4 regions of the Mesorhizobium sp. M0140 genome follow, and region 4 is predicted to be linked to each of the others. Evidence: riboswitches for the same ligand, from Rfam matches in the RefSeq annotation. Region 4 holds a riboswitch; each other region holds the start of a gene.
The links. Region 4 has a riboswitch for cobalamin ahead of NKJ37_RS12405 (ABC transporter ATP-binding protein). Riboswitches for the same ligand answer to the same signal wherever they lie in the genome.
Positions count from the first base shown of each region.

Region 1: it holds a riboswitch for cobalamin, as region 4 does, so the genes downstream of both, NKJ37_RS25725 (CbtB domain-containing protein) here and NKJ37_RS12405 (ABC transporter ATP-binding protein) in region 4, are expected to answer to the same signal.
Region 2: it holds a riboswitch for cobalamin, as region 4 does, so the genes downstream of both, NKJ37_RS11875 (aromatic ring-hydroxylating oxygenase subunit alpha) here and NKJ37_RS12405 (ABC transporter ATP-binding protein) in region 4, are expected to answer to the same signal.
Region 3: it holds a riboswitch for cobalamin, as region 4 does, so the genes downstream of both, bluB (5,6-dimethylbenzimidazole synthase) here and NKJ37_RS12405 (ABC transporter ATP-binding protein) in region 4, are expected to answer to the same signal.

Region 1 covers NZ_JAMYTM010000032.1:3-7,608, forward strand. Annotated here, with positions in the region: gene NKJ37_RS25720 (CbtA family protein) at 139-933, opposite strand; gene NKJ37_RS25725 (CbtB domain-containing protein) at 949-1,128, opposite strand; cobalamin riboswitch at 1,165-1,361, opposite strand; gene NKJ37_RS25730 (MFS transporter) at 1,427-2,626, opposite strand; gene NKJ37_RS25735 (heparan-alpha-glucosaminide N-acetyltransferase) at 2,850-3,848, shown strand; gene NKJ37_RS25740 (methyltransferase family protein) at 3,845-4,321, shown strand; gene NKJ37_RS25745 (MerR family transcriptional regulator) at 4,574-4,960, opposite strand; gene mgtE (magnesium transporter) at 5,118-6,536, opposite strand; tRNA gene NKJ37_RS25755 (tRNA-Leu) at 6,728-6,812, opposite strand; gene lipB (lipoyl(octanoyl) transferase LipB) at 7,048-7,606, shown strand, end outside.
Region 2 covers NZ_JAMYTM010000009.1:122,137-129,742, forward strand. Annotated here, with positions in the region: gene NKJ37_RS11840 (nucleotidyltransferase family protein) at 1-31, opposite strand, end outside; gene NKJ37_RS11845 (glycosyltransferase family 2 protein) at 28-705, opposite strand; gene NKJ37_RS11850 (glycosyltransferase family 2 protein) at 705-1,457, opposite strand; gene NKJ37_RS11855 (glycosyltransferase family 2 protein) at 1,513-2,247, opposite strand; gene NKJ37_RS11860 (serine kinase) at 2,262-3,311, opposite strand; gene NKJ37_RS11865 (PqqD family protein) at 3,361-3,792, opposite strand; gene NKJ37_RS11870 (FAD-binding oxidoreductase) at 3,921-5,021, opposite strand; gene NKJ37_RS11875 (aromatic ring-hydroxylating oxygenase subunit alpha) at 5,047-6,294, opposite strand; cobalamin riboswitch at 6,410-6,611, opposite strand; gene NKJ37_RS11880 (DUF680 domain-containing protein) at 7,119-7,316, shown strand; gene NKJ37_RS11885 (DUF680 domain-containing protein) at 7,388-7,588, shown strand.
Region 3 covers NZ_JAMYTM010000001.1:342,105-349,710, forward strand. Annotated here, with positions in the region: gene NKJ37_RS01615 (MFS transporter) at 1-36, opposite strand, end outside; gene NKJ37_RS01620 (TetR/AcrR family transcriptional regulator) at 158-766, shown strand; gene NKJ37_RS01625 (hypothetical protein) at 1,122-2,105, shown strand; partial or broken gene bluB (5,6-dimethylbenzimidazole synthase) at 2,228-2,941, opposite strand; cobalamin riboswitch at 2,957-3,136, opposite strand; gene NKJ37_RS01635 (histone deacetylase family protein) at 3,258-4,184, shown strand; gene NKJ37_RS01640 (exodeoxyribonuclease VII small subunit) at 4,188-4,439, shown strand; gene NKJ37_RS01645 (DUF2277 domain-containing protein) at 4,551-4,817, shown strand; gene NKJ37_RS01650 (pirin family protein) at 4,857-5,777, shown strand; gene dxs (1-deoxy-D-xylulose-5-phosphate synthase) at 5,908-7,606, shown strand, end outside.
Region 4 covers NZ_JAMYTM010000010.1:32,385-39,990, reverse strand. Annotated here, with positions in the region: gene NKJ37_RS12430 (TetR/AcrR family transcriptional regulator) at 1-288, opposite strand, end outside; gene NKJ37_RS12425 (MFS transporter) at 412-1,599, shown strand; gene NKJ37_RS12420 (D-arabinono-1,4-lactone oxidase) at 1,613-2,890, shown strand; gene NKJ37_RS12415 (DSD1 family PLP-dependent enzyme) at 2,890-4,029, shown strand; gene NKJ37_RS12410 (AraC family transcriptional regulator) at 4,034-4,867, opposite strand; cobalamin riboswitch at 5,161-5,367, shown strand; gene NKJ37_RS12405 (ABC transporter ATP-binding protein) at 5,530-6,318, shown strand; gene NKJ37_RS12400 (ABC transporter substrate-binding protein) at 6,364-7,311, shown strand; gene NKJ37_RS12395 (FecCD family ABC transporter permease) at 7,447-7,606, shown strand, end outside.

The DNA of each region.
Region 1 (7,606 bases), on a different contig from region 4:
CTCCGACCATCTGGATATTTTTCCGGCGCCCCGGCGGCCACTGGCGCCGGCGGCGCCGCCTGCGGCCAATCCATCCTGCCGGCGTGGCCCTGCCGCCGCGGCCCCCCACCGCCGATGAGGAAGGTCAGTGTCTTGCGATCAGGCAAAGCTGTCGCGCAGGCTGGTCGCGGTGCCGGTGAAGCGGCCACGCACCACACCGACGACCGCGCCGAGCACCAGCCAGAACACGAGGTTGGTCACGGTCACCGCCACCACGAACTGGTGATGCAGCCCTTCCGGAATCGCCGTCTCGTAACTGTCGGGCTGCGGTGCACCGACAACATGCGGTGCGACGATCAAAAAGACGGCAAGGATCGCCAGCGGCAGCGACTTGCGGAACGCGATCAGGCCGAGACCGGCAGCGGTTGCCGCCACCGTTGCCCACCACCAGATCTGCCGCTGGGTGAGATCGGCGGCCGGCATGGCAGGCAATTCCGGCGGCAGGCCGAGGCCCGGTGCCAGCGTGAACACGGCAAAGCCGGCAAGGCCCCAGAACACGCCCTGGCGCCAGCCACCGATGCCGCCGGCGAATTCGGAGACCGCGACCAGGATCAAGGCGAAGCCGATGCCGGTGACGATATTGGCAAGCACGCTGAAGGCGAAACGCTCGAAACCGTCTGCCGGCGCCCAACCTTCGTCTGCCGGAGCGGCTTCCGCCGCAGCCGGGGCAGCAGAGCTCATCGCATCTCCCGCCGGAGCAGTTGTGCTCATGGCATTGCTATCCGTTGCGGCCGGAGCGCCATGGTCATGGTGATGCCCGCCGCCCGCCTGTTCGTAAACTTCCGCCTTCAGGATCAGCGGCACGGTGGCATAGGCCTGCAGGCAGGCGAGGACGACGCCGGCCACGAGCCCTGCGATCGCCGCGATGAACACGACGTTGCGAAACAGATTCATGATGTCAGCCCCTCGTCAGTGGCAGGGAAACGCCATCGAATGGCGATAGTCGTGAGCCGCATTATGGACGGCATCGATATGCGAGAAGCCGACAAAGCCCATCACGAAAATGCCGAGCAGCGCGGCAAGCGCGAGCTGCATGAAGCGCGACTGCGAGGAGACGGAGGCGCCGAGGGAGACGGAAGCGGTAGTCATGTCTTGTCCTTTCGCCCTCCACCCGAGGGCATCGAAGTCAGTTTCCTGTCGCCGGCAGGTCTCCTGGCTCACGGATCAGCGTCCTTCCCCACCTTCCCGAAGAAAAAATCCTCAGTGGTTTATGGAGAGGACTACCGCACACAGTTGCGGGGGCAGCCACGGCATTGGGCGAAATTCGCCCTCACCGCATTCCCTCTTGGCTCCAAAATGGAACCGGCGACACCGGTGACTATAGGCAGAATCCTCGCTTCCGGCAAACCAAATTCCGCCGGTGACCATTGCGAATGCGCCATGAAGGTCAAAGTGATTTCGGCAGATAGCGCCACGTCACAAAGCCGCAGACCGCCGCCAGCAGGCCGAGCGTGACGAACACCGAGCCCAGGCCGAAGAAGGCCAGCGCCACCGAATAGACCAGCGGCGGCGTCAACTCGGAAAAGTCGAGATAGGTGCGGTAGACCGCTGCCATCTGAGATCTTTCATAGGAGCGCACCGAGCGCATGAAGGCGGTCGAGCCGAGGGCGTCGAGCGCAATGGTGAAGAAGGCACCACAGAGCAGGAAGGCGCCGGTAAGCAACGGCACGGTTTCGCCGACGAAGCCCGCCGCCAGCAGCGCGGCTGACATGGCGAAATAGGCAAATGTCATGGTTCCGCGGCCACCAAAGCGCTTTCCTGCCTTGCCCCAGAAAATCGCCATGAACAACAGCGCGTTGCCGGCCGAAACCAGCAGGCCACCGGCCAGCTTGCCCTCGCCCGTGATGACCATGAACAGCGGCCCATAGACGAAGAACGTCGTCCAGAAGCAGGAGCGGCCGAAGGCAATCAGCCAGGCCAGTCTGAGCCTGGGCTGCGCGACGAAACGGCCGATATTGGCGAGCGGATTGACAGGGCGCGTCTTGCCCGGACGGATGGACTGGTTGTCGCCGAGGCGGTAGGTCCAGAACAGCGCCAGCAGGGCAAACGCGAACACCGCGACCGCACCATGCGCGGCATAGATGCCGAAGCGCGTGTAGAGGAAGATGCCGAGCGTCGGCCCACCGGTCCAGGCCAGCATCGACCACGCCATGCGCAGCGATTCGGCCTGCATGAAGTCGGTCTTGCGGATGTGGTCCATGATGTAGAGGTTGAGCGTGATCGACAGCGCGCTGGCGCCCATCACCCGGCACAGCATGCCGGCCAGTTGCCCGGCGAGCGTGTCGGTGACGAAGAACAGCGAGCCGACGGCCAGCAGGCAGGCGCCTGATGTGTAGACCCAGCGGCGGGCAAAACGGCGGATCAGCATCGGCATGAACAATGTCACCGACAGGCCGAGCATCGCCACGACTGTGTAGAGCATCGACACGATCTGCTCGTTGTGCAGTATCTCGTAGGCCTGGATCGGGATGACGCTCGACACCGTGGCGCGGGCGAAGGATTCAACCGCATAGAGCGACGCGAAGGTGCGCGCGTCCGCGGCCTTGAGAGCCGGCAGCCAGATCGGATGGCGCACATGGGTGGACATTGCTTTCCCCGAAGCAGATTCACCGGGTGAAATCTGACGTGGCGACCCCAGTGCCAATAAGAGGAAACCGACGTGCATCCGGCAAAAGCGAAGCCGGCCAAAGGCTTCCCGGCACTGGCCCAATGCCGCGGCCGATCCGGCGTTATCGGCAGGATTGCCGGTCTTCTTTTGTGCGGGGCAACCGTGATAGTCCTCCAGCGGGGCTGAATCAGAATGCGAGACCATGAGCATCCAAACGCCGACCGCACCCGTTCAGGATCGACCAAAGCGCATCGTCGCCATCGACATCGTGCGCGGCATCGCGCTGATCGCCATGGCAAGCTACCATTTCACCTGGGACCTGGAGTTCTTCGGCTACACCGATCCCGGCCTGACCGCCTTCGGCTGGTGGAAGATCTACGCGCGCGGCATCGCTTCGACCTTCCTGTTCCTGGTCGGCGTCAGCCTGTATCTCGCCCATGGCCGACAAATCCGCTGGAACGGCTTCTGGAAGCGGTTCGCCATGGTCGCCGGAGCCGCGATCGCGATATCGGTCGTCACCCGTATCGCCACGCCGGATGGATTCATCTTCTTCGGCATTTTGCACGAGATCGCGCTGGCCAGCCTGCTCGGCCTCGCCTTTCTGCGGCTGCCGGCACTGCTGACGCTTGTCGTCGCCGCGCTCGTCATTGCGGCGCCTGTCTATCTGCGCCTCGAGGCGTTCGATCACCCATGGCTGTGGTGGGTAGGCCTGTCGGCGAACAATCCACGCTCCAACGACTACGTTCCGTTGTTTCCATGGTTCGGCGCCGTGCTTGCGGGCATCGCGGTGACGAAACTCGCCGCCGGTTCAGGCGTGCTTACCCGGCTTGCCGAATTGGCGCCCGGTCGCTGGGCCAACCCGCTGGTCTTTATCGGCCGGCACAGCCTGGCGTTCTACCTGATCCACCAGCCATTGCTGATCGGCTGCGTCTGGCTGTTCTCGCAGATCATGCCGGCGCAGGTCGAAACCCCGCAGGTGAATTTCCTCAAAACCTGCCAGCTGTCCTGCGAGCAGTCGCGCGACACCGAGTTCTGTACGAGCTACTGTGTCTGCATGCTCGATACGCTCGAGGGCGAGGCGACGCTTGATCGGCTCTACAACAACGACCAGACTGCGGAATGGAAGACGCATCTGTCCGATCTCGCCGGCATGTGTACCGCCAAGACGGACAGCAAGTTGATGGAGGAAGGGGTCAAATGACCGAGAACCAGCCGAAGCCGGGGCTCATACCGTGGCCGCCGCTGATCTACACCGCCGCCATCGCCATCAGCATCGCGCTGGGCCTGCTCTATCCCCTGCCCTGGATCGGTGACCTCCTGGGCGACATTCTTTTCGCCGCCGGCTGGGTGGTGCTGCTTGCCGTTGCAGCGCTCTGGGTCACCGCGATCCGCACCATGGTCCGCGCCAAGACCACGCTGAACCCGAACGCTGTGCCCGATCACCTGGTCACCACGGGTCCCTTCGGCATCACCCGCAATCCGATGTATCTGGCCAACACCCTGCTGTTGATCGGCGTCGCCTTTGTCTCGGGCATCGTGTGGTTCCTGCCGCTCGCCTTCATCGCCGCCTATGCCACGCAAAAAATGGCGATCGAAGGCGAGGAAAAGATGCTGGCGGCAAAATTCGGCAAGAAATACCGCGACTACGCGAAACGCGTGCGCCGCTGGATTTGAGCTGGCGCTCCGGTTTCCATCGCGGAGAGGTTTTGACAGGTGCACACTTCGGCGATTAGCCTAAGTCTTGCGAACTTCGTCATCCTAGGGCGAAGCAGGAGCGCAGCTCCGTCGCGGAGACCCTAGGATCCATGCCGTGACCTCGGTCTAGGAGTGCAGCGGAGCAAAGTTCTGCGCCGTCGCGGTGCATTGCAGAAGGAATAGACGTTTCCGCTCATTCCGAACGCTAACGCGCGATAGAATCCAGTCCGCTCAGGTATTCACGCCAAGCTCGACCAGCCGCTCCACACAAGACTCCTCGGCCTGGTCGAGTTCAGCCAGCGTCTCCTCGAGGTCGCGGCGCTTCTGCCGGAGATCCTCGCGCTTTTCCTCGATGCGCTTGATCATCAGGTTGAGCTGGCCGACTTCGCCGGGCGGCTCCCTGTACATCTGGATGATTTCGCGGATTTCGTTGATCGAGAAACCAAGCCTCTTGCCGCGCATGATCTGACGGATGAGGTGGCGGTCGGAGGGGCGAAACAGCCGCGTGCGGCCACGCCGCACCGGCTGCACCAGCCCTTCGTCCTCGTAAAAGCGCAGCGTCCGCGTCGACACATCGAACTCACGGGTCAACTCGGTGATCGAATAATATTCTCGCATTGCCACTCCCGCACGCCGAAACCAAGGGGCGATCGCCATGCCGGCGTCACCCTTATGTCCCGAACCAAAACCCATGCCATGCCGGAATCGACATGGCGCCCCGCGCAAGCCTCGCACGGCATTTACGTAAAAGTCAATTAAGCCAAAAGGCGTGCCTTCAGGGCACACCGAACCACCACGTGGCGATGCCGAGAAATGCAAAGAAACCGACGACGTCGGTAACCGTGGTGACGAAGACCGCCGAAGCGACCGCCGGATCGATCTTGAAACGATCGAGCAGCAGCGGAATCAGGATGCCGGCCAGGGCGGCCACGAACATGTTGATGATCATCGCCGCCGCGATGATGCCGCCCAGATTGGGGTCACGGAACCAGGCTGCCGCAACGATGCCGATCAGGATGGCGAAGACGATGCCGTTGATGAAGCCGACACCCATCTCGCGGCGAATGATGCGGCCGGCATTGTAGATGTCGAGATCCCTGGTCGCCAACGCCCGCACGGTGACGGTCATGGTTTGCGAGCCGGCATTGCCGCCCATGCCTGCGACGATCGGCATCAGCACCGCCAGTGCGACGATATGTTCGATCGTGCGGTCGAACAGGCTGATCACCGACGCCGCCAGGAACGCGGTCAGAAGGTTGATAAGCAACCACGGAACGCGTGATCGCGAGGTCGAAAAGATGCTGTCGGAAAGCTCTTCGTCGCCGACGCCGCCCATGCGCATCAAATCTTCCTCGGCCTCCTGCTGGATGACGTCGACGACATCGTCGATGGTCAGAACGCCAACCAGCCGTTCGTTCTCGTCGACGACCGCGGCCGACAAAAGATCGTACTGCTCGAATTCCCGCGCAGCCTCTTCCTGGTCCATGGTGGCCGGAATGGCGTGCCGCGTCTCGTGCATCACTTCCTCGACCTTGACCGAACGCTTGGTCCTCAGGATCTGGTCGAGGTCGATGGCGCCGAGCAGCTTGAAGGTCGGATCGATGACGAAGATCTGGCTGAAGCGCTCGGGAAGGTTGTTGTCCTCGCGCATGTAGTCGATGGTCTGGCCGATCGTCCAGAACGGCGGAACCGCGACGAACTCGGTCTGCATGCGGCGGCCGGCCGTCTCTTCGGGATAATCAAGCGAGCGGCGCAGCCTGATCCGCTCGGTGAACGGCAGTTGCGACAGGATCTCGTCCTGGTCTTCCTGGTCGAGATCCTCGAGAATGTAGACGGCGTCGTCGGAATCGAGCTCCTGCACCGCCTGCGCGATCTGCGCATTGGGCAGATTGTCGACGATCTCCATACGGATCGCCTCGTCGACCTCCGTCAGCGAGGAGAAGTCGAAATCGGCGCCCAGGAGTTCGACCAGCGCGCGGCGCTGTTCGGGATGCAGCGCCTCGAGCAGGTCGCCGAGTTCCGACTGGTGCAGGTCGTCGACTTCATGCTTGAGGGTCAGCGTGTCGCGGTCTGCGATCGCCGCGCCAATCCGCGCCAGGAAGGACGAAAGCACGGCGCCGTCCTCGCCATAGATATCGGCGTGGTTGTCCTCGGCGGCCCTGGCGCCGGTCGTCCGTTCGTGCTCGCCTTCCACCAGCGCCTCCCGCCACAAGAATCCCGGAAAAGGTGCAAATCAGGTCTAGAGCATCGGACCCAAAAGGGGAAACCGGTTTTGGGAGAATCCGACGCTCAGAAAGAAAGTGGCGTAAAGTGCGGGAATATCAAACGAAATGCGCCCGGCCCGCAGCGGGCGAGACCGGTACAAATCGGACTCTGGGAAGAGAATGGTGCGGTCGAGAAGACTCGAACTTCCACGGGTTGCCCCACAGCGACCTCAACGCTGCGCGTCTACCAATTCCGCCACGACCGCACGTGGTAGAGCCGGAACCGACCGGCTCGCGGCGTGTAGCAAATCGTTTCCGGCGAAACAAGTGCACGGCAAGCAATAATGTCAGGCGATTGGCATAATGCTCCACAGGGTCCGAACGCAGCGTCGGAACTGGACGTTTGCGCCTGATATCGCCATATGGAAGGCAAGTTGATGTCACCCAAAGGTGCGAGGCGGTTTTGGGACGCGACATGCATAAGCGAAAAGACGATACGCCATGCCCGAACGCAGCCAGATCGCCACGTCGTTCCTGCCGCTCCCCGGTTCAGCACCGGTCGAATGGCTGATCGAGCCCGGCCTTACCGCCTATCCCGAAGCACTTGCCTTCATGGAGGCGCGCGCCGAGGCGATCCGCAGCGGGGCCGCCGGCGAAATGGTCTGGCTGGTCGAACACCCGCCGCTCTACACGGCCGGCACCAGCGCCCGCGGCGAGGACCTGATCGACGCCAACCGCTTCCCGGTGTTCGCGGCCGGCCGCGGCGGCGAATACACCTATCATGGGCCGGGCCAGCGGGTCGCCTATGTCATGCTTGATCTGAAGCGGCGGCGCGAGGACGTCCGCGCCTTCGTCGCGGCGCTCGAACAGTGGATCATCGGCACGCTGGCCGTCTTCAATGTGCGGGGCGAGCGCCGCGAGGACCGGGTCGGCGTCTGGGTCGTGCGGCCGAACCGCCCTGCCCTGCCGGACGGCTCGCCGGCCGAGGACAAGATCGCGGCCATAGGCATTCGGCTGCGGCGTTGGGTGAGCTTCCACGGCATCGCCATCAATGTCGAGC
Region 2 (7,606 bases), on a different contig from region 4:
GGCCGATGCGGCGAACGGGCCTGGCGTTCAATTGGAGCCTGCCTTGTTCCGGGCTCGCCGCTGCATGGCGAGCCTTGCGACCTGGAGATAGCCCCGGTCGCGTGCCGGATCGCGGCCGTAGGAAAGGCTGCCCGGACGGATGCGGCGCAATGCAAGCACGTCGTCGAGCATGGCAAGGGCAAGGCCTGCCTCACGAACCCGGGCGATCCAGTCGATCATCTCGCCGCGACCGCCTGGTGGGTCGATGATGGGACCGATGCGCGGCACCACCTCCTGGCGGATCATCATCGTCGTGCGCGACCAGCCAGCTCCACTGGTCGCATCGGGCAAATCGGGGCTGTCGCCGCGAAACGTCCGCCAATGCGTAAAGACGCCCGCTGTCCCGGGATGACGGTCGAGATAGGCCAGCTGCTTTTCGATCTTGTCCGCCAGCCACAAATCGTCGGCATCGAGCGTCGCGATGAGCGGCGTCGAGAGTGCCGCAATGCCACGGGTCGTTGCGCTGCCAGGTCCGGCATTGTCCTGTCGCAGCACCGTCACCGGCAGGTTCATCGCATCGATCACCGCAACCGTATCGTCGGTCGAACCGTCATCGACCACGACGATGGTCTCCGCCCTTGCCGTCTGGGCCAGAACGGAGTTCAGGGCGGCGCCGATGGTGGCGGCCGCGTTGAAAGCCGGAATGACGACGCCGTAGCCTGCCATCAAAGGAATCGCCACTGCGCGAGATCCTTGAAGTCGAAGATCCCCTCCACCCGGCGCAAGCTGGGGTCGGCCTTGCGACGCTTCATCGACTTGTGAATGGCGCGCATGAACTCGCGAAAGGGCACATCGGCTTCCTTGGTCATGTTGCCGGGATGACGCCTGTAATAGAGAGCCACCGTATCGGGCATAATGTATTTTGCCTGGCTCTCAAAGATACGCAACAGATAGTCGGTGTCCTCGGCCTGTTTGAAATCCTCGTCGAAACCACCGGTGCGCTCGATGAGGTCTCGCGCAAAGATCCCGGCGGACAGGTGGATCCCTCGCACGGTGATGGAGTGGCTGTCAGCGGCTGGTTCCAGCGTCTCGCCATCTATCTTGTCTATCAGCGTCATGCGCGAATAGGTCAGATCGAGGCCCGGATCCTCTTCGAAGCAGGCGAGATCCGCCTTGAAACGCCCTGTCGGGGAGATGTCGTCCGAATCGAGAAACGACACCAGACGAGTCTGCGGCAGCAACTGCCTCAGCCCGGCATTGCGCGCCTTGGTGACCCCGCCATTGACCTGCTGGAAAAGACGAATGCACGGGGCCTCGTCGATCAACGACCGTACGACGGCTGCCGAGCCATCGGTCGACCCATCGTCGATGACGATGATGTCAAGATCGATGTCTTCGCGCTGCCTGAGCAGCGAGCGTAGCGCCAGGCCAACGAATTGTTCGCGATTGTAAACCGGCATGATGACGCTCAGCCTCATCGGCGTCTCCAGCAGCGTTCCGGGCTTGGCTGATCCGACCCGATTGTGTCGAGCATCATAGCATCCGCCAATCGGTGGGACTCTTCAATTCGAAGATGCCCTGGACCTCACGCCGTGACGGATCGGCCTTGCGCCGCCGCATCGACTTGTGGATCGCGCGCAAGTGGTTGCGGACCCTGCCGCTATGTTCCTTGGTGACATTTCCGGCGTGGCGTCGGTAGTAGATCGCGACGGCGTCCAACAATTCGTAGTTCGGTCCCGCCTCGAAAACGCGCAGCAGATAGTCGGTATCCTCAGCCTGCTCGAAATCCTCATCGAACTCGCCCGTCCGGTCGACAAGCCCTCTGCTGAACACGGCGGCGCTCAGCGAAATTCCCCGAAGCGTCATCGTGCGGCTGTCGACTGCCGGTTTCAGCCGCTCATCGTCGATCCGGTCGACCAGCGTCATCAGCGAATAGGTCAGCTCAAGCCCGGGGGTAGCCTCGAAGCGGGCGAGATCGGCCTTGAACCGTCCGGCCAGCGAGATGTCGTCCGAATCCAGGAATGACACGAACTCCGCATCCGGCGGCAGTTGCCGCAGCCCGGCGTTGCGCGCCCTGGCTACGCCCATGTTGGATTGCTGGAACAGTCGGATGCAGGGGTTTTCGCGCATCATCGAGCGCACGGCCTCAGTAGAGCCGTCGGTCGAGCCGTCGTCGATGACGATGATGTCGAGATCGGCGGCGTCCCGCTGCCGCACCAGCGAGCGCAATGCCGAAACGACATAGCGCTCACGATTGTAGACGGGCATTATCACGCTCAGTTTCACGAATCGCCCCGCGCGAGAAAGTCGGCAATCGTGCCGGCTATCTCCTGTGGCTGCGTCCCCAGCGACAGACGATAGCACGGCAGCAGGCGGGTCAGGTCGCTGAAGAAGCGAAAGCCGCTCTCCCGCTCGCCCGGCATCTGCGCTATGCCCGACGGGGCCAAGGCGATCATGGCATCCCTGCGCGACACCGGCACGATCGAACTTGCCCCACGACCGCTGATATGTGGTGCCAACAGCGCGACGATGTCGAGAGTTTCAGGCACCGGCCGGGGAGCGATGTCATCAATGTGAAAGGCATGCTTGCCTTGCCAGTTGAGCGGACCATGCGCCTTCAGCCGGTGCTCCAGCCCAAGCCGCGCGAACCCCTGGGGATCCTGCTTGAGTGTTGAAAACAACGGGCGGGCAGTCACGCCGTTGGAGAGGTCGACCAGCACATAGTCGTCGCCGACGCTGTCCAGCCCGTGGAGAAGGCCGGCGGCGACGGTCCCGGATTTCCCGGCGCCGCCCGCGCCGGCCAGCAGCACGCCCTTGCCATTGGTGCCGAGCGTGCCGGCATGGGCAAGGCGCATGCCGCGCGCCGCATATTCCCAATGCAGGAAAGCCCGCAGCGGCGCTCCCGGCTCCCACGGCGGAAAGGCGTCGGCCGAAGCCATCAATTGCACGCCAACGCGACGTTGCGGATCATAGAACTGCCAGAAATCCAGGTCGTGGAAATGGTTGCCGCGCAATCCTGCTTCCGCCAGTTGGGTGGCGAAGCCATGCTGCGTGAAGGGTCCCTGGCCCCAACTGGCCGGTACCGCGATGCCGTCAATACCGGGATGTGCGACGAAGACGCGGCAGATGTCGGCAGGCGTTCGGCTGCCCGGAGCCGTGACAAAGCCATGAGCGAAGGCATCCGCCAACGCGCCGGCGCTGACATGCGCGGTCAGATCCAGATGCGGCAAGCTCGCCTTGCGGGTCAGTGGATAATGCGCGGCGCTGCTCTCTGCTTGCGCCAGGACATGACGTGCGTAGTCAGCCAGGTTTTCGAGAGTGATGTTCGGCATGGGTTTGCCTGTTCCGGAGCTGTCCGGCAACGAGAACCTGATGGGCGCTTCAGTTGGCTTGCTTCACCGCGGGCCAGCCGAGGGGCTCCTCGACCTCGTGGATGGGATCGACGACAATGAGATCGGCGAGATCGTCATGGATGTCGACCTTGAGGGGCTCTCTGGCAGCGGCGAGCTGAGCCAGCAATTCGCTTGGAACCGGTCTTGCCATGCCATCGGTTACGGCCGCCAGCAAACCGAATTCGAGCAATTGTGAAACAAAGCCGTCAATCGCGGCGGCATCGAGGGCGCCAATTCCGGTCGCGGCGCCGACCAGTTCGGAGGCAGGCACGCCGGACGACAGTGCATCCCAAAGTCTGCTGCCTGAATCAGAGAAGCCGAAATATTTGCCCGTGGTCAGGTCAAGAACGACGGCTTCGCCGTCGAAGGATTCAAAGACGATATCCTTGCTGGCAATGGCATAGATGCCGGATTGTCGCATGTTTGCTCCCCCGCCGAGCAGGCCGCGGAGATGATCTTCGGGCCTTACGGTCAACCCCACCGTTGCAGGCGTCTAACCATTTGCAGGGTTTTTGGCAAGATGGCGCAGACTCGGGCGAGCGCAGCCGGTCACGCTTCGATTTCAAGCGCAGAAAGCGGCTTCGAGCAACAGGCGAGGATAAAGCCGTCCTCGATTTCGTGATCGAGGATGCCGCCATTGTGACTCATCTCGACGTCGCCCGCGACCTTCCTCACCTTGCAGGTGCCGCACAGGCCGAACTCGCAGGCGGCGGGAATCCGCACCCCAGAGGCGCGTGCCGTCTGCAGCACGGTCTGGCCGGCGACGCATTCGGCATCGACATCGGAAAGCGAAAACCGGATCGGCGTCACGGCCTCGACGGCAACGGCGGCGCCGTCTTCCGGCAGTGGCGAGAACGGCGCCTGGATCTCCTCCACGGCAGGCGCCGCAAAGCTTTCCTGATGGTATTTCGCCATGTCGAAGCCGGCGGCGTTCAGCATGCCGCGCACGGCGCGCATGAAGGGATCGGGGCCGCAGCAGAAGATCTCGCGCTCACGGAAATCGGGCGCCAGCAATGGCAGCCGGATCGCGTCGATGCGGCCTATATGGCCGAACCAGCCCTCGCGGCTCGACCGCTCCTCGATCATGAAGCCGAGCGACAGGCCGGGCATGCGGCTGCCGAGCAGCTCGAGTTCCTTGCGGAAAATGATCTCTTCCGGGCGGCGCGCACAGTTGACGAAGCCGACATCTGTCCATGGCGCACAGTCGTTCAGCCAGCGCAGCATCGACATCATCGGCGTCACGCCGGAGCCGGCCGAAATGAACAGATATTTGGCCGCCGGGTGGCTGTGTAGCGAGAAGTCGCCGGTCGGCCCATAGGCCTTGACGTGCGAGCCCGGCGTCAGATGGTCGAACATCCAGCGCGTACCGGTGCTGCCCGCCTGCGCCTTGACCGTCACCGCGATTGAGAACGGCCGCGACGGCGAGGACGACAGCGTGTAGGTGCGCATCAGCGGCCCGTCCGATGTCGGTAATTCCAGCGTCACGAACTGGCCCGGTTTGTAGCGGAACCAGGTCTGGTTGTCGGAGCGGAAGGTGAAGGTCTTCACGTCAGGCGCTTCGTCACTGACGCCGATCACTTCCAGCACCTGCAGCCTGTCGTTCCAGGGCGTCATCTGGTCGAGATGGCGATAGAGGCCAAGGTCCGTCATCGCATTCATCCTCTTGTCCCCTGGGCTAGGCGACGCTGCGCAGGGCCGGCCGGTCGCCTTCTGCAAGGCGCGGTCCGATGAACGACGCGTACCACTCGACGAACTGGATCACGCCGCCCTCATGCAGCTCCGAATAGGGGCCTGGTTCGTAGGCCGGCGACAAGATGCCGAAGGCGTTTTCCTCGACGATGCGACGGTCCTGGTCGTTGGTCTCGGTCCAGACATGGGTGAGCTCAGCGAGATCGTAGTCGACGCCTTCGACCGCATCCTTGTGGACGAGCCATTTTGTCGTCACCGCGGTTTCCGTGGCACTGATCGGCAGCACGCGGAAGGTGACGGCATGGTCGCCGAGGATATGGTTCCAGGTTGTCGGATAATGATAAAGCAGCAAGGAGCCGATGCGGTCGGTTGGAACGCTCTCGGACAGGTTCTTCTGGACCGCCCGTTTTCCCGTCATGGTGTAGCTGACGGCATCGCGCAGCAGCGGCGCGCGGGTGGCGCGGTACTGCCCTGCCGGATCGATGCGGAATTTGCTCGGCAGGCCTGATGCCTCGCATTTGGCCCAGTGCGCGACCATTTCAGGGTCGCTGTCGGCGCCATTGACGCCGGTCACGGTCGGAGCCTCGGGGAAGGTCTTGCACAGCTCAGGATGATTGGTGGCGCAGTGATAGCACTCGCGGTTGTTTTCCCAGACCAGCTTCCAGTTGCCCTTCTCGACGATCGTGCTCTCGAAGGCGATCTTTGCTTCACGCAACCGGTGCGGCAAAAGATAGGGTTCGATCATCGCCCGCATCGGCGCGAAATCCGCCGGCTCCTTGGCCAGACAGATGAAGATGTAGCCGCCGACGCTCTCGCAGGCGACCGGCTTCAGGCCGAAATCACTCTTGTCGAAACCGTCGGCCATCTGGCGGGCAAACAGCAGGCGGCCGTCCAGCTCATAGGTCCACTGATGATACGGGCAGACGAGCTTTGCCGCCGTACCCTTTTCCGCGTTGCACACGCGGCTGCCGCGATGGCGGCAGGAATTGTGGAAGGCGTTGATCTTGCCGTGCTGGTCGCGGACAAGGACGACCGGGTAGTCGCCGATCTGCACGGTGATGTAGCTGCCCGGCTTCGGCAGTTCGCAATCATGGCCGATGAACAGCCAGTCGCGATACCAGATCAACTCCATGTCGAGCTTGAAGTAGTCTGGATCGGTGTAGAAGGGCTGCTCCAGTGAAAAGCCTTGCCGGCGGCTGTTCAATAGCCTCAGCATGTCGTTGCGGGTATCCATGTCCTGTCCTCGTTTCTAAGGACTGAACTGGTGGTGATGGAGGAAGGATTGAAACGCAGACCGGCTAGGTGCCAGACATGCGCTATCCACCTCTTGACCGCCCACCGCGATCAGTCGAGTCTAACAATCTCGGGCTGGTTTCCGGGCTCTGGAGTTGTCCTTGCGGACCATCGCGACACCTTCCCAGGCAGTTGCCCAGTGGTCTCCCGTTGCGACTTGAACTCCACCACCGTTGCGGGGGCAGCGCCGGATTCTGACCGGCTTCCCAATTCTCCGCCTCGTCGTCACGAAGCGGCACCTGAGATGGTATGATCTAACCACGATCGGGGGCGCGCCGTCGGCATGAAAACGACATCGTATCCATGCGGCGCGACACGGCATGCGAACGTTCCCGCAGACCGTCGCGGGCTGAAATCCACCTCCCGGATGGCCATTTTGCCGGCTGCGATATCCCCGAATCGGATCCCTTGGCGGGGTCAAAAAAGGTTAACGGTTTCGAAAAGTGACTATTAGCTCGACCTAAAATCGAACCGAACGGTTCGTTTCTGTTGACGGTGCGTGCAGGACGGTGTGAACGCTGGGCCTCTGAAACAGTCGGTGATCCATCCAGCGGTTACATCTAACATGCTGATATAAAGAAGAAAAATATACCCGTAGATTCCCTTGGCACAATTTCAAGGTGTGGATTCATGGTCCACACGGAACAACTTCGTGATTGGAAAAGGCGGGGTTGCCCTCCCACATCGGGGCTGTCCGAACGACGCGATTTCATTTCCAAGACACCCCGCTAGACGGACGGAAAAAGACGATACTGGAGTACAAAAATGAAAAAGATCATTCTCACTGCCGCAGCCCTTCTGGCCATTTCCGGCAGCGCCTTCGCTGGTAGCGACCACTACGGTTCGAACGCCGCGGCAGCCACTGCTGTCGACAGCTCGTACACCGCTTCGACCAAGAAGTCGGAACCGGCTGCTCAGGCGCCTGCCCAGGGTGCTGACCGCAACCTCTTCGGCAACAACTAACAGCCGATTCCCAGTCGACGGCGGGCGCGCCCGCCGCCCTGGCGAAATTCAGACATTCAGGAGTATTTAAGATGAACAAGATCCTCATTGCTGCCGCCGCCGTTCTGGCCATCTCCGGCAGCGCTTTCGCCGGCAGCGACAACTACGGTTCGAACGGCTCCAACCAGCCTGCCGCCGCAGTGGACCAGTCGTACACGGCTTCCACCAAGACCTCGGAACCGGCTGCCCAGACGCCCGCTCAGGGCAGCGACCGTAACCTCTTCGGTCGCTAACAGCCAATTTCGCAAGCG
Region 3 (7,606 bases), on a different contig from region 4:
GGGGGCACGAAAGATTTCCGCGTAAGGATTTTGCATCGGTTGGTTCCTCGACAAAGGACGATTGGACAATTACATACGGAGCGTATGATCATTAGATAGAGCATACGTCGCGTATGTCAATTGGCATACGTTGCGTATGTAAATAGGGCCAGAAGCCATGCACAGACCCCGCAAGGAGATGATCGCCGAGACGCGCGCAAAGCTGATCGCGGCGGCCCGTCATGCCTTCGGCACAACAGGCTATGCGGAAGCCTCGATGGATGATTTCACCGCTTCGGCCGGGCTGACGCGCGGCGCGCTCTATCATCATTTCGGCGACAAGAAGGGGCTGTTGCAGGCGGTCATAGCCCAGATTGACGGCGAGATGGCGGCGCGCATCAATGAGGTTGCGTCGAGAGCGCCGACCCGTTGGCAACATTTCGTCGACGAGTGCTCCACCTATATCGAGATGGCGCTGGAGCCGGAAATCCAGCGCATCATGTTCCGCGATGGCCCGGCCGTGCTGGGGGATCCAGCGCAATGGCCGAATGCCAGTGCGTGCATCGCTTCAATGACCGACCATCTGACCGCGCTGCAGGAGGAGGGGGTCGTTGTCTCCAGCCTCGACCCCGAAACGGCCTCGCGACTGATCAACGGAGCGAGCAGCCAGGCGGCGCAACGGATCGCCAATTCGACCGACCCCGAAGCGACGTCGAAGAAGGTGGTGACGGCGTTCAAGCAACTGCTCGAAGGCCTGCTCAAGAAGCCGGACCCGCAGTCGAATTGAAGTTCCCACCGGGCGTGGTGCCAGGCAGGGCTCCGAACTTAGCTTAACAAAAGGCCTGGCGGCAGCCAGTTCGGCGGTGTTGGCAGCTTTTGTGCCGGTAGCTTCTCGCGATAGGAATTTTTTCTTGACTGGGTGACCTCAGCTATGGTACATATTTGCCTATGGTGCTGATTTGCGCCAGTGACCCGCCGCACAGGCGGGTTTTTCGTCTAATGCTCCGTCAGCCAACGCGCCGGCGGGCTCCGAAGGAAACCGTTAACCCGAGTTCGTTGCACTGTGGCGCCAGGGCCGGCAATTGACAATCGCCGGGTTGAGTTCATCCTCTGCCATCATCTCTGAGGCGGAGATTCGGGGCATGTGGGATTTCGATATAGGCAGGTCGGTGTCCATCATGATGCGGACCTGGCCGTTCATCGTCTTTCGCATGATCGTCTATTTCGGCATCACGTTGGCCTACATCATGGCGACCGGCACCGGTGCCTCGGTCGGCTATGGTGTCGGGCATATCTCCACCGATCCCGACGGGCCCATGTCCTTTGCCCTGTGGGGCGGCGTGGTCGGGTTCGGCATCGTCTCGATCGCGGTCTACTGGATCCGCGAATACATCCTCTATATCGTCAAGGCCGGCCACATCGCCGTCATGGTTCATCTGATCGACGGCCGCGACATTCCCGGCGGTCAGGACCAGATCGCCTACGCCAGGGATGTCGTCACCCAGCGTTTTGCCGAAGCCAACATCCTTTTCGTCGTCGACCAACTCGTCAAGGGTGCCATCCGTGCCATCACCGGCCTGCTCGGCGGTATCGCCGCCTTCCTGCCGATACCAGGCCTGAGCGGCCTGGTCTCCTTCATCAACACGGTGATCCGTCTGTCGCTGACCTATGTCGACGAGATCATCCTCGGCTACAACATCCGCATCAATTCAGCCTCGCCCTTCGAGACGGCGCGCCAAGGCGTCGTGCTCTATGCCCAGAACGGCAAGGTCATGGTCAAGAACGCCGTCTGGCTGGCGGTCATCATGTGGGGCATGTCGTTCATCATCTTTCTGATCATGCTGGCGCCTGCCGGTGCGATTCTGTTCCTGATGCCTGGCCAACTCGCCGGCTGGGCTTTTGTGCTCGCCATCGTCTTCGCCTGGGCATTCAAGGCGGCGTTCATCGAGCCTTTCGCCATCGCCTGCCTGATGCAGGTCTATTTCAAGACCATCGCGGGCCAGGTGCCCGATCCGGCTTGGGACGCCCGGCTGGCCGAGGCATCGTCGAAGTTCAGGGAGCTCAAGGACAAGGCGCTCGCCTCCTTCGGCGGTTCGCGCTGGGATACGGCCGGCGCCACACCCTGATCGGCTGGGCGGGTGGTGTCTGGTGCGGCAGAAACGGTGTTGAGGCGCGCCACGGTGGATTTGAGCTGTGTCTCGCCTTGCCCGGAAAAGGTCTCGCTCATGATCAGCTCCGGCAGCGGCAGCCGCCGTCCCCAGCCATGCGTTTCAAGGTCCGGTTTGGGAGCGAACTCGGAAACACGGCCGACGCAGAGATAGGCGATCGGCGTTACGTGGTCCGGAATGGCCAACAGCCGCTTCAGCGCCTCAGCCTCGATGATGCTGACCCAGCCGACACCAACACCCTCGGCACGCGCGGCCAGCCAGAAATTCTGCACCGCGCAGACCGTGCTGTAGAGATCCATCTCCGGATTGTGCCAGCGTCCCAGCGGCGAACCCTTCGAGCGCTGCCGGTCGCAGGTGATGCAGATGTTGAGCGCGCTCTCGCAGATGCCTTCCAGCTTTAGCTTGCGATAGAGCGCCTGTTTTTCCGCCTCGATCGCCGGCAGTTCCTGCTCGCGCGCGGCCAGGAACAGGTCGCGCACCTCCGCCCGTCGTTTGACGTCGCGAATGACAATGAAATTCCATGGCTGCATGAAGCCGACCGATGGCGCGTGATGGGCGGCAAGCAGCAGCCGTGCCAGCACGTCGTCATCGATCGCGGTGGGCAGGAAATGGCTGCGCACGTCGCGCCGCGTGAACATGGCGCGGTAGACCGCATCGCGCGCATTCTGGTCAAATCCATCGTCAATGGCAGCGGTCATGTGTTCCGGCATCGCTTGTCCCCTTGCGATTGCAGATTCAAAACTGACAGAGCGTACTTTGTGCGTCCAAGTAGACGCACGTCGCTCTGATGCCATCCGCCTGACCACGCGGATGACAATGCCTGCCAGGCCGGTCTTCTGGCTCGGGATCAACCCGCGTCCGGTGCCTTCCCGTCATCGACAGTGGCATTTACCGGCGCGGTCCCCCTCACAGCGTTGGGCACGCCACGGAATTCAACCGTGTTCCCGATTCTCCCGCTTGCGGCGGGCACCAGGCAGTACCAGGGACCTTACGCCGAAGCGCCCGCGGGGCCAATGCCTGCGGCGACGCGAATGGACGCAGTCGCGATTTTCCCCAGTCATCGGCCGCCCGTGCATGGCCTTTGTCGATCCGGGTCACTAGATTAGGACGATGACCACCCGTCTCTACACCCATCCGATCTTCCTCGAGCATCTCACGCCGCCCGGACATCCCGAGCGGCCCGACCGCTTACGCGCCATCGAGCGCGTGCTCGACGACGAAGCCTTTGCCGGGCTCGATCGTATTCAGGCGCCGGAAGGCGACGAGGCCACCATCCTCTACGCGCATCCCGCCGATTTCGTCGCCCGCGTGCGCGCCGCCATCCCCGACGAGGGGATTGCCCGCATCGATGCCGACACCACTGCCAGCCCGAAGAGCTGGCAAGCGGCGATCACCGCGATCGGCGCCGCCAACGCCGCCGTCGATGATGTCTTTTCGGGCCGCGCCGACAACGTCTTCGTCGCCGCCCGGCCGCCCGGCCATCATGCCGAAAAGACCACGGCGATGGGCTTTTGCCTGTTCAACACGGCGGCGATCGCGGCGCGTTATGCGCAGAAGAAACACGGTGTCGAGCGCGTTGCCGTCGTCGACTGGGACGTGCATCACGGCAATGGCACGCAGGATATTTTCTGGGACGATCCGTCGGTGCTCTATTGCTCGACACACCAGATGCCGCTTTATCCCGGCACCGGAGCGAAGACCGAAACGGGCGCCGGCAACATCGTCAACGCACCGCTGGCGCCGCAGACCGGCAGCGAAGTGTTTCGCGATGCCTTCCTGTCGCGCGTCCTGCCCGCGCTCGACAATTTCGCGCCCGACCTGATCATCATTTCGGCGGGGTTCGACGCGCACCACCGCGATCCGCTGGCCGAGATCAATCTGACCGAGGATGATTTCGACTGGGCGACCGGCCAGCTGATGCAGCGCGCGGCACGCCACAGCGGCAACCGGCTCGTCAGCCTGCTCGAGGGCGGCTACGATCTGCAGGGATTGGCATTTTCGGTCGCCGCCCATGTCGGGCGACTGATGAAAGGATGAATGATGGCCGATGAGACCAACGAAGACGTCAAGGCGATGAGCTTCGAGCAGGCACTCGATGCGCTGGAGAAGATCGTCGATGATCTGGAGCGTGGCGACGTGCCGCTCGACCAGTCGATCAAGATCTATGAGCGTGGTGAGGCGCTGAAGGCGCATTGCGACCGGCTGCTGAAGGCCGCCGAGGACAAGGTCGAGAAGATCAGGCTGTCGCGCGACGGCAAGCCGGTTGGAACGGAGCCACTCGACGCGGATTGAGGCTCGGTCCGAACGATGGCCTCGCCTCACCGGTTTTTGGACATGATCATGATCGAGGATATAACTCGTTCCGATTGAAACAGCTCAAGGACAAGAGGAGATACGGAAGCGATGTGCAGAAACATCAAGACCCTGTTCAATTTTGATCCGCCGGCAACCAATGACGAGGTGCGCGACGCGGCTCTTCAGTTCGTCCGCAAGCTGAGCGGAACCACGCGACCCTCGAAGCAGAACCAGCACGCCTTCGACCATGCCGTCGAAGCCATCGCCGCCTCGGCGCGCGAACTGCTCGATTCCCTGGAAACCCACCAGCATCCGCGTAATCGCGAAGAGGTGGCGGCCAAGCTGCGGGCAAAGGCGGCGATCCGCTTTGCCTGATGCGGCCAGGCGGCCTTCGACCACCGACAAGGAGAGTCGATGAGCTTCTTCCCCGGGAAAGACCCTGAGGCAGGCGATGCCTTCGCCAGCGATCAGATCGAATTGATGGTCATACCCAACGCCAAGGATATCGGCGGTTTTCAGGTGCGCCGTGCCCTGCCGACGGCAAAAAGGCGGCTGGTGGGGCCTTTCATCTTCTTCGACCGCATGGGGCCCGCGGTCCTGCGCGCCGGTCAGGCACTGGATGTCCGTCCGCATCCGCATATCGGCCTGTCGACGGTCACCTATCTGTTCGACGGCAAGATCCGGCACCGCGACTCACTCGGCACCGAAATGGTCATTCAGCCCGGCGACGTGAATTTGATGACCGCCGGCCGCGGCATCGTCCATTCGGAGCGTACACCGGAGGAACTGCGTGGCGCGCCGATGTCGGTATCCGGCCTGCAGACATGGCTGGCGCTGCCGGACGACAAGGAAGAGGTGGCACCGGTTTTCGAGAATACCGCAGCGCTTCGGCTTCCCGAGATCGAAGCCGAAGGCGTCAACGGGCGCCTCATCATCGGCGATTTCCAGGGACTGCGGTCCCCGGTCAGGGCCGACACGGAGACGCTCTACGCCGACCTGCGCCTGGCGCCCGGCGCCAGCGTGAAAATCCCTGCTAATGCGGAAGAACGCGCCATCTATACGCTGGAAGGCGAGGTCTCAATTTCGGGTGATGTATTCCCAGCCGAACGGCTGCTGGTGTTCCGTCCCGGTGACGAGATCGTCGTGTCGTCGCAGACCGGGGCGCATTTCATGCTGTTCGGCGGCGCCTCTCTTGGTTCGAAGCGTTACATCTGGTGGAATTTCGTCTCGTCGTCCAAGGAGCGCATCGAACAGGCGAAAGAGGAATGGAAGACGGGCCGCTTCGACATCGTTCCCGGAGACGAGGAAGAGTTTATTCCGCTGCCGGAAAGCTGATGCCCTGTCACCCAAAAGTGGCAGAACGAAATGCATAGACAAAAGACTAGGGCCTGATCCGCGTCACTGACACACATTTACTTTCGCCGGCCGGCGGCCTATTCGCCCATCAACCGAAAGCCCGAGCACCGTGAACGCAACGCCGCATACGCCGCTTCTCGACAAGGTCCGCATCCCGGCCGACCTGCGCACGCTTGCCGAAAGTGAACTGCCGCAATTGGCGTCCGAGCTTCGCGCCGAGCTGGTCGACGCCGTGTCCCGCACGGGTGGTCATCTGGGCGCAGGGCTTGGCGTGGTCGAGCTGACAGTGGCGCTGCACTATGTCTTCAACACCCCCGACGACCGGCTGATCTGGGATGTCGGCCACCAGGCCTATCCGCACAAGATCCTGACCGGCCGCCGCGACCGTATCCGCACGCTGCGCCAGGAAAGCGGTCTGTCCGGCTTCACCCGCCGCGCCGAGAGCGAGTACGATCCCTTTGGCGCCGCCCACTCCTCGACGTCGATATCGGCCGGCCTCGGCATGGCCGCCGCCCGCGATCTCTCCGGCGGCCGCAACAACGTCATTGCCGTCATCGGCGACGGCGCCATGTCTGCCGGCATGGCCTATGAGGCGATGAACAATGCCGGCGCGCTCGATGCACGGCTGATCGTCATTCTCAACGACAACGACATGTCGATCGCGCCGCCGACCGGCGCGATGAGCGCCTATCTGGCGCGGCTGGCCTCCGGCAAGGCCTATATCGGCCTGCGCGATTTCGGCAAGAAACTGACGTCCTATCTCGGCAAGCGCGCGGATCGTGCGATCACAAGGGCAGTCGAGCATGCACGCGGCTACGTCACCGGCGGCACGCTGTTCGAGGAACTCGGCTTCTATCACATCGGCCCGATCGACGGCCACAATCTGGAGCATCTGATCCCGGTCCTGAAAAACGTCCGCGACAATGGCGAAGGCCCGGTGCTCATCCATGTCGTCACCCAGAAGGGCAAGGGCTATGCGCCGGCCGAAGCCGCTGCCGACAAATATCACGGCGTCAACAAGTTCGACGTCATCACCGGCGCGCAGGCCAAGGCGCCAGCCAACGCACCGGCCTACACCAAGGTGTTCGCCGAAAGCCTGGTCCAGGAGGGCCGCGAGGACGACCGTATCGTCGCCGTCACCGCAGCCATGCCGAGCGGTACCGGCCTCGATTTGTTCGGTGAAGCGTTCCCGTCGCGCACCTTCGATGTCGGCATCGCCGAACAGCACGCGGTGACCTTCGCCGCCGGCCTTGCCACCGAAGGCTACAAGCCGTTCGCGGCCATCTATTCCACCTTCCTGCAGCGCGCCTACGACCAGGTCGTCCACGACGTCGCCATCCAGAAATTGCCGGTGCGCTTTCCCATTGACCGGGCCGGCTTCGTCGGCGCCGATGGCGCCACCCATTGCGGCGCCTTCGACACCACCTTCCTGGCGACACTGCCGGGTTTCGTCGTCATGGCCGCCGCCGACGAGGCGGAGCTGCGCCACATGGTGCGCACCGCGGCAAGCTATGATGACGGCCCGATCGCCTTCCGCTATCCGCGCGGCAACGGCGTCGGCGTCGACATGCCGGAGCGCGGCTCGGTTCTCGAAATCGGCAAGGGCCGCGTCGTCAAGGAGGGCACCAAGGTTGCATTGCTGTCCTTCGGCACGCGGCTGCAGGATTGCCTGATCGCCGCGGAGGAGCTAGGGGCTGCCGGGCTGTCCACGACGGTCGCCGACGCCCGTTTCGCCAAGCCGCTCGACGAGGATCTGATCCGGCGGCTGGCCCGCTCGCATGAGGTGCTGGTGACGGTGGAGGAGGGCG
Region 4 (7,606 bases):
CTTCGCCTCGTGGATTTCGGCGATGATCGTCGTCAGCCGTGCCCGGCTGACCTCTGAAAACCGTTCATAGAGCATCGCCAGGATCGCCGATTTGTTGGGAAAATAGTGGTAGACGGTGGCGATCGGCCCGCCCGCCAGCATGCCGACCTCCTTCATGGTGACGGCGTCGATACCCTTTTCCCCGATCAGCCGCATGGTCGTCGACAGGATCGCGTCGATGCGCTCGCGGCTGCGTTCCTGCTTGGGCCTGCGCCTCGGCTCGGTCGCCATTCTTTTCAATTCGGTCATGCACCGATCTTTCGCACAGTTTTCAAATTCCGGTTGACAAGAAATATGATCAAGTATCAGTTTCTGAAATACTGACAGGTTGTCAGCTTTTTTGCCGCACGGCAAGGACGTTGGGAGGCGCCTTTGGCTTCGACAGACACCGGCCATGCAGGCAGTGGCGACTGGCTGGTCGGCAATCCGACCGGCTGGCAGCTTGCCTCGGCCCTGTGGATCGGTTCGGTGGGCCTGCTCATCCTCGGGCTGCAGCCCGTGTTGCTCGGCGCCCTTTACACTGAGGGTCATGTCAGCGGCGACGAACTGGCGCTGGTCGCCACCGCCGAGATGATCGCCATTGCCATCGGTTCGGCTGTCGTGGCGATGCTGCTTTCGGCGCACCACATGCGCTGGAAAAGTGCCGTCCTTCTGCTGCTGCTGGCGCTGGCCAATGTGTGGACGGCCTATGCCGCGAGCGCCGGCACGCTGATTGCGGCCCGCGCCCTGGCCGGGCTCGCCGAGGGCGGTCTGGTCGCCATCGCCACCGAACTGATCGCCCGCTCGCGGCGCGCCGAGCGCATCGGCGGCTATTTCGTCACCATGCAGACGCTGGCGCAATGCGCGCTCGCCCTGTTGCTGGCGCTCTATGTAATCCCGGCCGCAGGGTCGGCAGGGGGCTTCATCGTTCTTGCCGTCGTCTGCATCGCGTCTCTGGCGGTCGCCTTCACTGTTCCCGGTGACTATGCCGACCTGCCCAAGGAGGAGAATTTGGCCAATGTGCTGACGGTTCCTTCACTCACCGCGCTGCTGTCGGTCTTCTGCTATTTCATGTTCTTCGGCGCGGTCTGGGCCTTTCTGGAACCGCTTGGCGCACAGTATGGCATCGATGCCCGCACCGTCGGCCTGATCGTCTCGGCCAGCCTCGCCGTACAGGTCCTGGGGGCGATGACGGCGACGGCGTTCGAAGCACGCATCGACTATCGCCTTGCCATCGCGGCGATCGGCGTCGTCGCGCTTGTCAGCTCCCTGGTTCTTGCCAGTAGCCCTGGCCTGACGACGTTCTGGGTCGCTGCCTTGGCTATGGGCTTTATCCTGCTGTTCATCGTGCCCTACCAGATACGTCTGGCGATCACCGCCGACGAGACGCGGACCGCTGTGCTGCTGGTGCCGGCGGCCCAGCTTTTCGGCCTGGCGATCGGACCGATCGCGGCGTCGCTGCTCATCGATGGCAAGGATTTCCGGCCGGTGCCGGAATTCGCCGCCGCCAGCGCGGTGGCCAGCGTGGCGCTGCTCGGTCTGTTCGTCCTTGTGTCACGTCGCCGTCGTGCGGTTGCCTGAGCGGGGAGGTGGCATGTCAAACGTTTGGAGCAACTGGTCGGGCTTTGTAAGCGCCGAGCCCAAGCTGATCGCCAGCCCCGGCGATGCCGGTGAACTCGGTGATCTCGTCCGGACCGCGCCTGGCCCGGTGCGCGTCGCCGGTGCCGGTCATTCCTTCACGCCGCTGGTGAAATCGCAAGGCACGATCCTGTCCCTGGAAAGGCTGGAAGGGCTGGTCTCGCACGACGCCGAAACACATCAGGCGCGGGTGCGGGCAGGGACCCGGCTCGGCCCGCTGATGCGCATCCTGCAAGGCATCGGCCAGGGCCTGCCCAACATGGGCGACATCGACCGCCAGGCGATCGGCGGCGCGCTGGGCACAGCCACGCACGGCTCCGGACCGACGCTCGGCGCCTATCACACGCAGCTGGAGACGGTGCAGATCGTCGACGGGCTCGGCAAGGTCCGCGACTTCAAGCAGGCAGGGGATCAGGACATGATCCATGCCATCGGTGTCGCGCTCGGCGCTTTCGGCGTGCTCACCGAAGTGACGCTGAACAACATCGTGACCTACCGGTTGCGCCGCCGCAAATATGTGCTGCCGATCACTGAGATGCTGCGCGACTTCGAGGCGATGATGGCCGCGCATCGCTCGGCCGAATTCTATTACATTCCGTTTTCCGGCTATGCGCAGTTCATCGCCAGCGATTTCAGCGACGCCGCACCCACCGCACGGCCGCCGGAAGAGGACGAGTCGGGTTTGAGGACACTGCGCAGGCTGCGCACCTCACTTGCCTGGCTGCCATCGCTGCGTGGCCGTCTGATCCTGGGCGCCATCGCCAAATTGCCGGCCGAGGACTACGTGCAGGACTGGCTCAACGTCTATGCCAGCGACCGGCAGACCAAGTTCAACGAGATGGAATATCATTTGCCGTTCGAGGAAGGGCCGAAGGCGCTGGCCGAGATCATCGAGCTGACCGAGAAGCGTTTTCCCGAGGTCTATTTCCCGATGGAGGTGCGCTCGGTCGCGCCGGACCAGTTCTGGCTTTCGCCATTCTACAACAGGCTGACCTGCTCCATCGCCATCCACCATGACGCGGCGAACGATCCGTTGCCGTTCATGCGGGCGGCAGAGCCGATCTTCCGCAGATATGGCGGCCGGCCGCATTGGGGCAAGATGCACAGCCTGAAGGCGGCGGATCTGAAAAAGCTCTACCCGCGCTGGGACGACGCCATGGCGGTGCGCCGCGACGTCGATCCGCAAAACCGCTTCGTCTCGCCCTATATGGCCGGCTTGTTCGGCATCGAATGATGAGCACCTATTTTTCCACCCTGTCGGATGCGCTGAAGGAAGCCGGCATCTTCCAGCCCTGCCTGCTGCTCGATCGCGACCGGCTGGACAGCAACATTGCCCTGGTAAAGGAGAGACTGGATCCCGGCCTGGCCGTGCGGCTGGTCGACAAATCGCTCGCCTGCCTGCCGCTGCTTGCGCATATCGGCAAGGCGCTCGGCAGTGAGCGCTTCATGACCTTCCATCCGCCGATCAGCGAGGCGGTGCTGAAGGCGTTTCCGGATGCCGATCTGCTGTATGGCAAGCCGATGCCTGTCGATGCGGCAAGGGCTGTGCTTTCGAGGGGCGTGGTCGACTGGTCGCGTGTCTGCTGGCTGATCGACAGCGAGGAGAGACTGGCGGAATATGGCGCCCTCGCTGGCGAACTCGGCATCGGCCTGCGCATCGCTTTCGAGATCGATGTCGGGCTGCATCGCGGCGGGTTCGCCAATCCTGAGGCCTTGTCGAAGGCGTTGAGCGCGTTGCCGGCCCGGCTGCATTGCGAAGGCGTCATGGCCTACGAGGCGCATGCGCCGCTCATTCCCGGCCTTTTCGGCGGACCGGCAAAGGCATTGGCCAAGGCGTCGGCGCAGGCCTCGGCGTTCGTCGCCTGTCTCGGCGCCGACCAGCGCCGTATCCTGAACATCGGCGGCAGCAAGACCGCGCTGCTTCATCATGGCGGCATGGCCAACGAGGTCTCGATGGGCTCGGCCTTCGTGCTGCCCAGTGATTTCGATACGCCAGGCCTCGACGGCTTCCAGCCGGCGGCCTTCATCGCCACGCCGATCTTGAAAATGGTCGAGCCGATGCTGCCTGGCCCGCCGGCCGTCACCCGCCTGCTGCAGGCGCTCGGCCGCTTCCCGCGCAAGGGCTGCTATCTCTATGGCGGCAAGTGGATGGCCGAGCCCGTCTTCCCCGAAGGCATGAAGGCGAACGGGCTGCTCGGCCTGTCCTCCAACCAGCAATTCATGGGCTTGCCCGCCGACGCGACCGCAAAACCCGGCGACTACGCGTTTCTAAGGCCGACGCAGAGCGAAGCCGTGCTGCAGCAGTTCGGGTCGATCGCTGTGTTTTCCGGCGGCGGGATAGTCGATCGCTGGCCGGCGCTGCCGATGGCCTGACCGACTACGCCTTCACCGGTATCCAGATCTCCAGCCCGCCATTGCCGCTGCGTGGGTCGAACTCAGGGCCGTAGCGTTCGAATTCCGGCGCATCCGATATCTCGTGGCCGGAAGCCGGCAGCCACTTGTTCCAGATCGTGTTGACCGTCCGGCGAATGGTCGAAATGTGTTCGCGGTGGGCAAAGACCGCATATTTCTGCGCCGGCACCCGCACCCGGCTGAATTCCTTGGGCAGGTCGGAAAAATCAGACACTTCGACGCCGGCGATGTAGTCGAAATTGCCGGCATCGTCGCCGTTGACGCAGACGCCATAGGCGACGTCGCCGGCCTCGCCCGGAATGTTGCCGATATAGGGGCCGAAGCGCTGCCACTGCGTCGGGATGGCGGCGCTGGTTTCGCAGCTGTAGCGTTCGCCGAGGCCGGCAATCAGGAACGGCCGGCTGGTCTCGAAACGCGGCGGTTCGAGATTGGTGAGGAAGGACTGGTCCATCAGGATCGGCTCCAGCAGGTCGAGCTTGTCGAGTGTGCCTTGCGCGCGCACCAGTTCCGGCGTGGTGCCGAACTGATCGCGGAAGGCCCGGGTGAACGCCTCATGCGAGTTGTAGCCGGCGTCGAGCGCGACGCTGAGGATGTCGGGCGCCCCGCCGGCCAGCTTGCGCGCCGCCTCGGTCAGCCGGCGTGAGCGCATGTAGCCCATCACCGACCGGCCGGTGGCGGCCCCGAAAGCCCGCGTCACATGAAAACGCGACACCCCGCTGCTTTGCGCGACATCGTCGAGTGTAACAGCCTCCGGCAGATGACTTTCGACGAACCACAGCGCTTTCTCGGTCGAGTTCATTTTGCTCCTCGCATTGGCCAGATCATCCTGCCGTTTCCTGGCGCGGCCAGTTTGATCGAAATTGCGCATCCCGCGCAATCGCACCGATCCCGTCACAGTCGCACCGATATGGCGCAGCGTTGGAGCGCCCCTTGCCGCCGACGAGCCAAATTCGGCAGGCTTCACTTGACAGCGCCAGGCGGCATCCTCTAAATGCGTAATGTTATTACATATCGAGAGCGGGAAATGCATGTTTCCCCTAGCCGGCCCACCACTCCGTCCGAGAAATCCATTGCGAAGCGATTGGGGGAAATCTACGCTGAAGCGGTGATGGTCCCCGAGTCGAAAGGCGAGGGGTGAAAAGGGAACACGGTGAGATCCCCAGGGGTCGAGGCCGTGGCTGCCCCCGCAACTGTAAGCGGCGAGCAAAATCCGTGAATGCCACTGGCCGGCAAGGCTGGGAAGGCAGGATGGCGCAACGACCCGCGAGCCAGGAGACCTGCCATCACTGAGTTGACCGGACGGGGTGTGCCGGGAGGAAACGCGAATCCCGGTCTTGTCGGCCGCTTCGCCAGCTTCCTTCCGTCGCCAGTTTTGGAAAGTGACGGAAAGTTGGACGGCTCTATCGATCATCGCATCATCGTGAGCACGCATTGCCATCCCGGCAATCTGGCGGGCAGCCGATGCCCGTAGCGCTTCTCGAAGCCCGTGACCTCTGCGCCATGGCGAACGGGCGGGATCTGGTCCAGGCGGTCAGCTTCTCGGTGGCCGCTGGCGATCGCCTAGCCATCATCGGTCCCAACGGCGCCGGCAAGACGACGCTGCTGCGCATGCTGTCGGGCATGCTGCGGCCAAGTTCCGGCGAGGTGAACCTCGGCGGGCGCCGGCTGGACAGGATTTCCGCCGCCGAGCGGGCACTGCATATCGCCGTGGTCGGCCAGACCGACCAGCCCGATCCGCGGCTGGCGGTGATCGACTATGTCGAGCTGGGCCGGGTCCCGCACGCTCGGCTACGGCGCAGGAGCGAGGAGCGTGACATTGTCGTCGATGCGCTGCGCCGGACCGGCCTGCTGCCGCTGCTTGGCCGCACCATCGGCTCGCTGTCGGGCGGCGAGCGCCAGCGCGCCCAACTGGCCCGCGCCATCGCCCAGCAGCCAAAGATCCTGTTCCTCGACGAGCCGACCAACCATCTCGACCCGCGCGCCCGCGGCGAACTGCTCGACCTCGTGGCAGGCTTCGAGATGACGGTGATCGCGGTGCTGCACGATCTGGCGCTGGTGGCACCGTTCGCCACCAGGGTGGCGGTGATGAACCATGCCCGTCTGCAAGCGCTCGCCGCACCGCGCGAAGCGCTGACCCAAAAGCTGATTCGCGAAATTTTCGGCATCGATGTGCTGCGTCTGCGCCATCCGACCGAAGACCGCGAACTGACGGTGTTCGATGTTCCGAACCGTGCCGCGCCGCCATCCTGATTGAAGCCGTCCCATATCGATCATCCCGTCCACAGGAGCAAACCCTTGAAACGCCTTGCTTTTTCGCTTGCCTTCTCGCTGCTGGCCTCGACAGCCCTGGCCTTCCCGGTAACTGTCGACAGCTGCGGCAAGCCGCTGACCTTCGATGCGCCGCCGAAGCGCGCCGTCATCCAGGATCTCAACATGGCCGAGATGGCTTTCGCGCTGAAACTGCAGCCGTCGATCGTCGGCCTGACCGGCATCACCGGATGGTACAAGGTGGGTCCTGAGTTCAAGGCCGAGCAGGGTTCGATCCCGGAACTGGCGCCGAAATATCCGACGCTCGAAAACCTCGTCGCGGTCGAGCCCGATTTTTTCTTCGCCGGCTGGTATTATGGCATGAAGCCGGGTGGTGAAGTGACGCCCGACACGCTTGCTCCGCACGGCATCAAGACGCTGGTGCTGACGGAAAGCTGCGTCCATCTCGACAAGAGCCGCCCCGCCGCCTCGATGGACCTGCTCTATGGCGACGTCGAAAAGCTGGGCAAGATCTTCGGCAAGGAGGCCGAAGCTGAGAAGCTTGTCTCCGGCTGGAAGACGCGGCTCGCCGACATCACCGCCAAGGTCGGCGACGCCAAGGGAACGCGGGTCTTCCTCTATGATTCCGGCGAGGACAAGCCGTTCACCGCAGGCAAATTCGCCATCCCCAGCGCCATGATATCAGCCGCCGGCGGCGACAACATTATGGCCGACATGGACACCAGTTGGGGCAATACGGACTGGGAAACGGTGGCGTCGCGCAATCCGCAATTCCTCATCCTGCTCGATTACCAGGATGGCGGTGGCTACAGGAAACTGCTCGATTTCCTGAAGGCGCATCCGGCCATGAAGGAGACCGACGCGGTCAAGAACGAGCGCTTCGTCGCGCTGCGCTATGCCGAACTTACTCCCGGCCCGGCCAACATCGAAGCGATCGACAAGATCGCCAAGGCCATGCATCCGGAAGCGTTTTGATGCCTGTCGCCCAAAAGTGCGCAGCGGTTTTGGGGCAACGACATGCATGAACAAGAGATCCTGGAAGTGCGTCGCACGCGTCCTGACAGACGCGACGCATTTCCAGGCTTGCGCCATCCGGCATTTGCACCGGCCATGCTGGCGGGCGCGGCGGCGATCGCCGCTCTCGCTCTGCTGTCGATCGCCTATGGTTCGACACTGATCCCGCTGACCGATGTTGTTGCCGCGCTTGGTCGTGTAATCGGCTTCAGCGGGCACGACGTGGCAGGACCGGTCGGCAAGATCGTCGTCGACC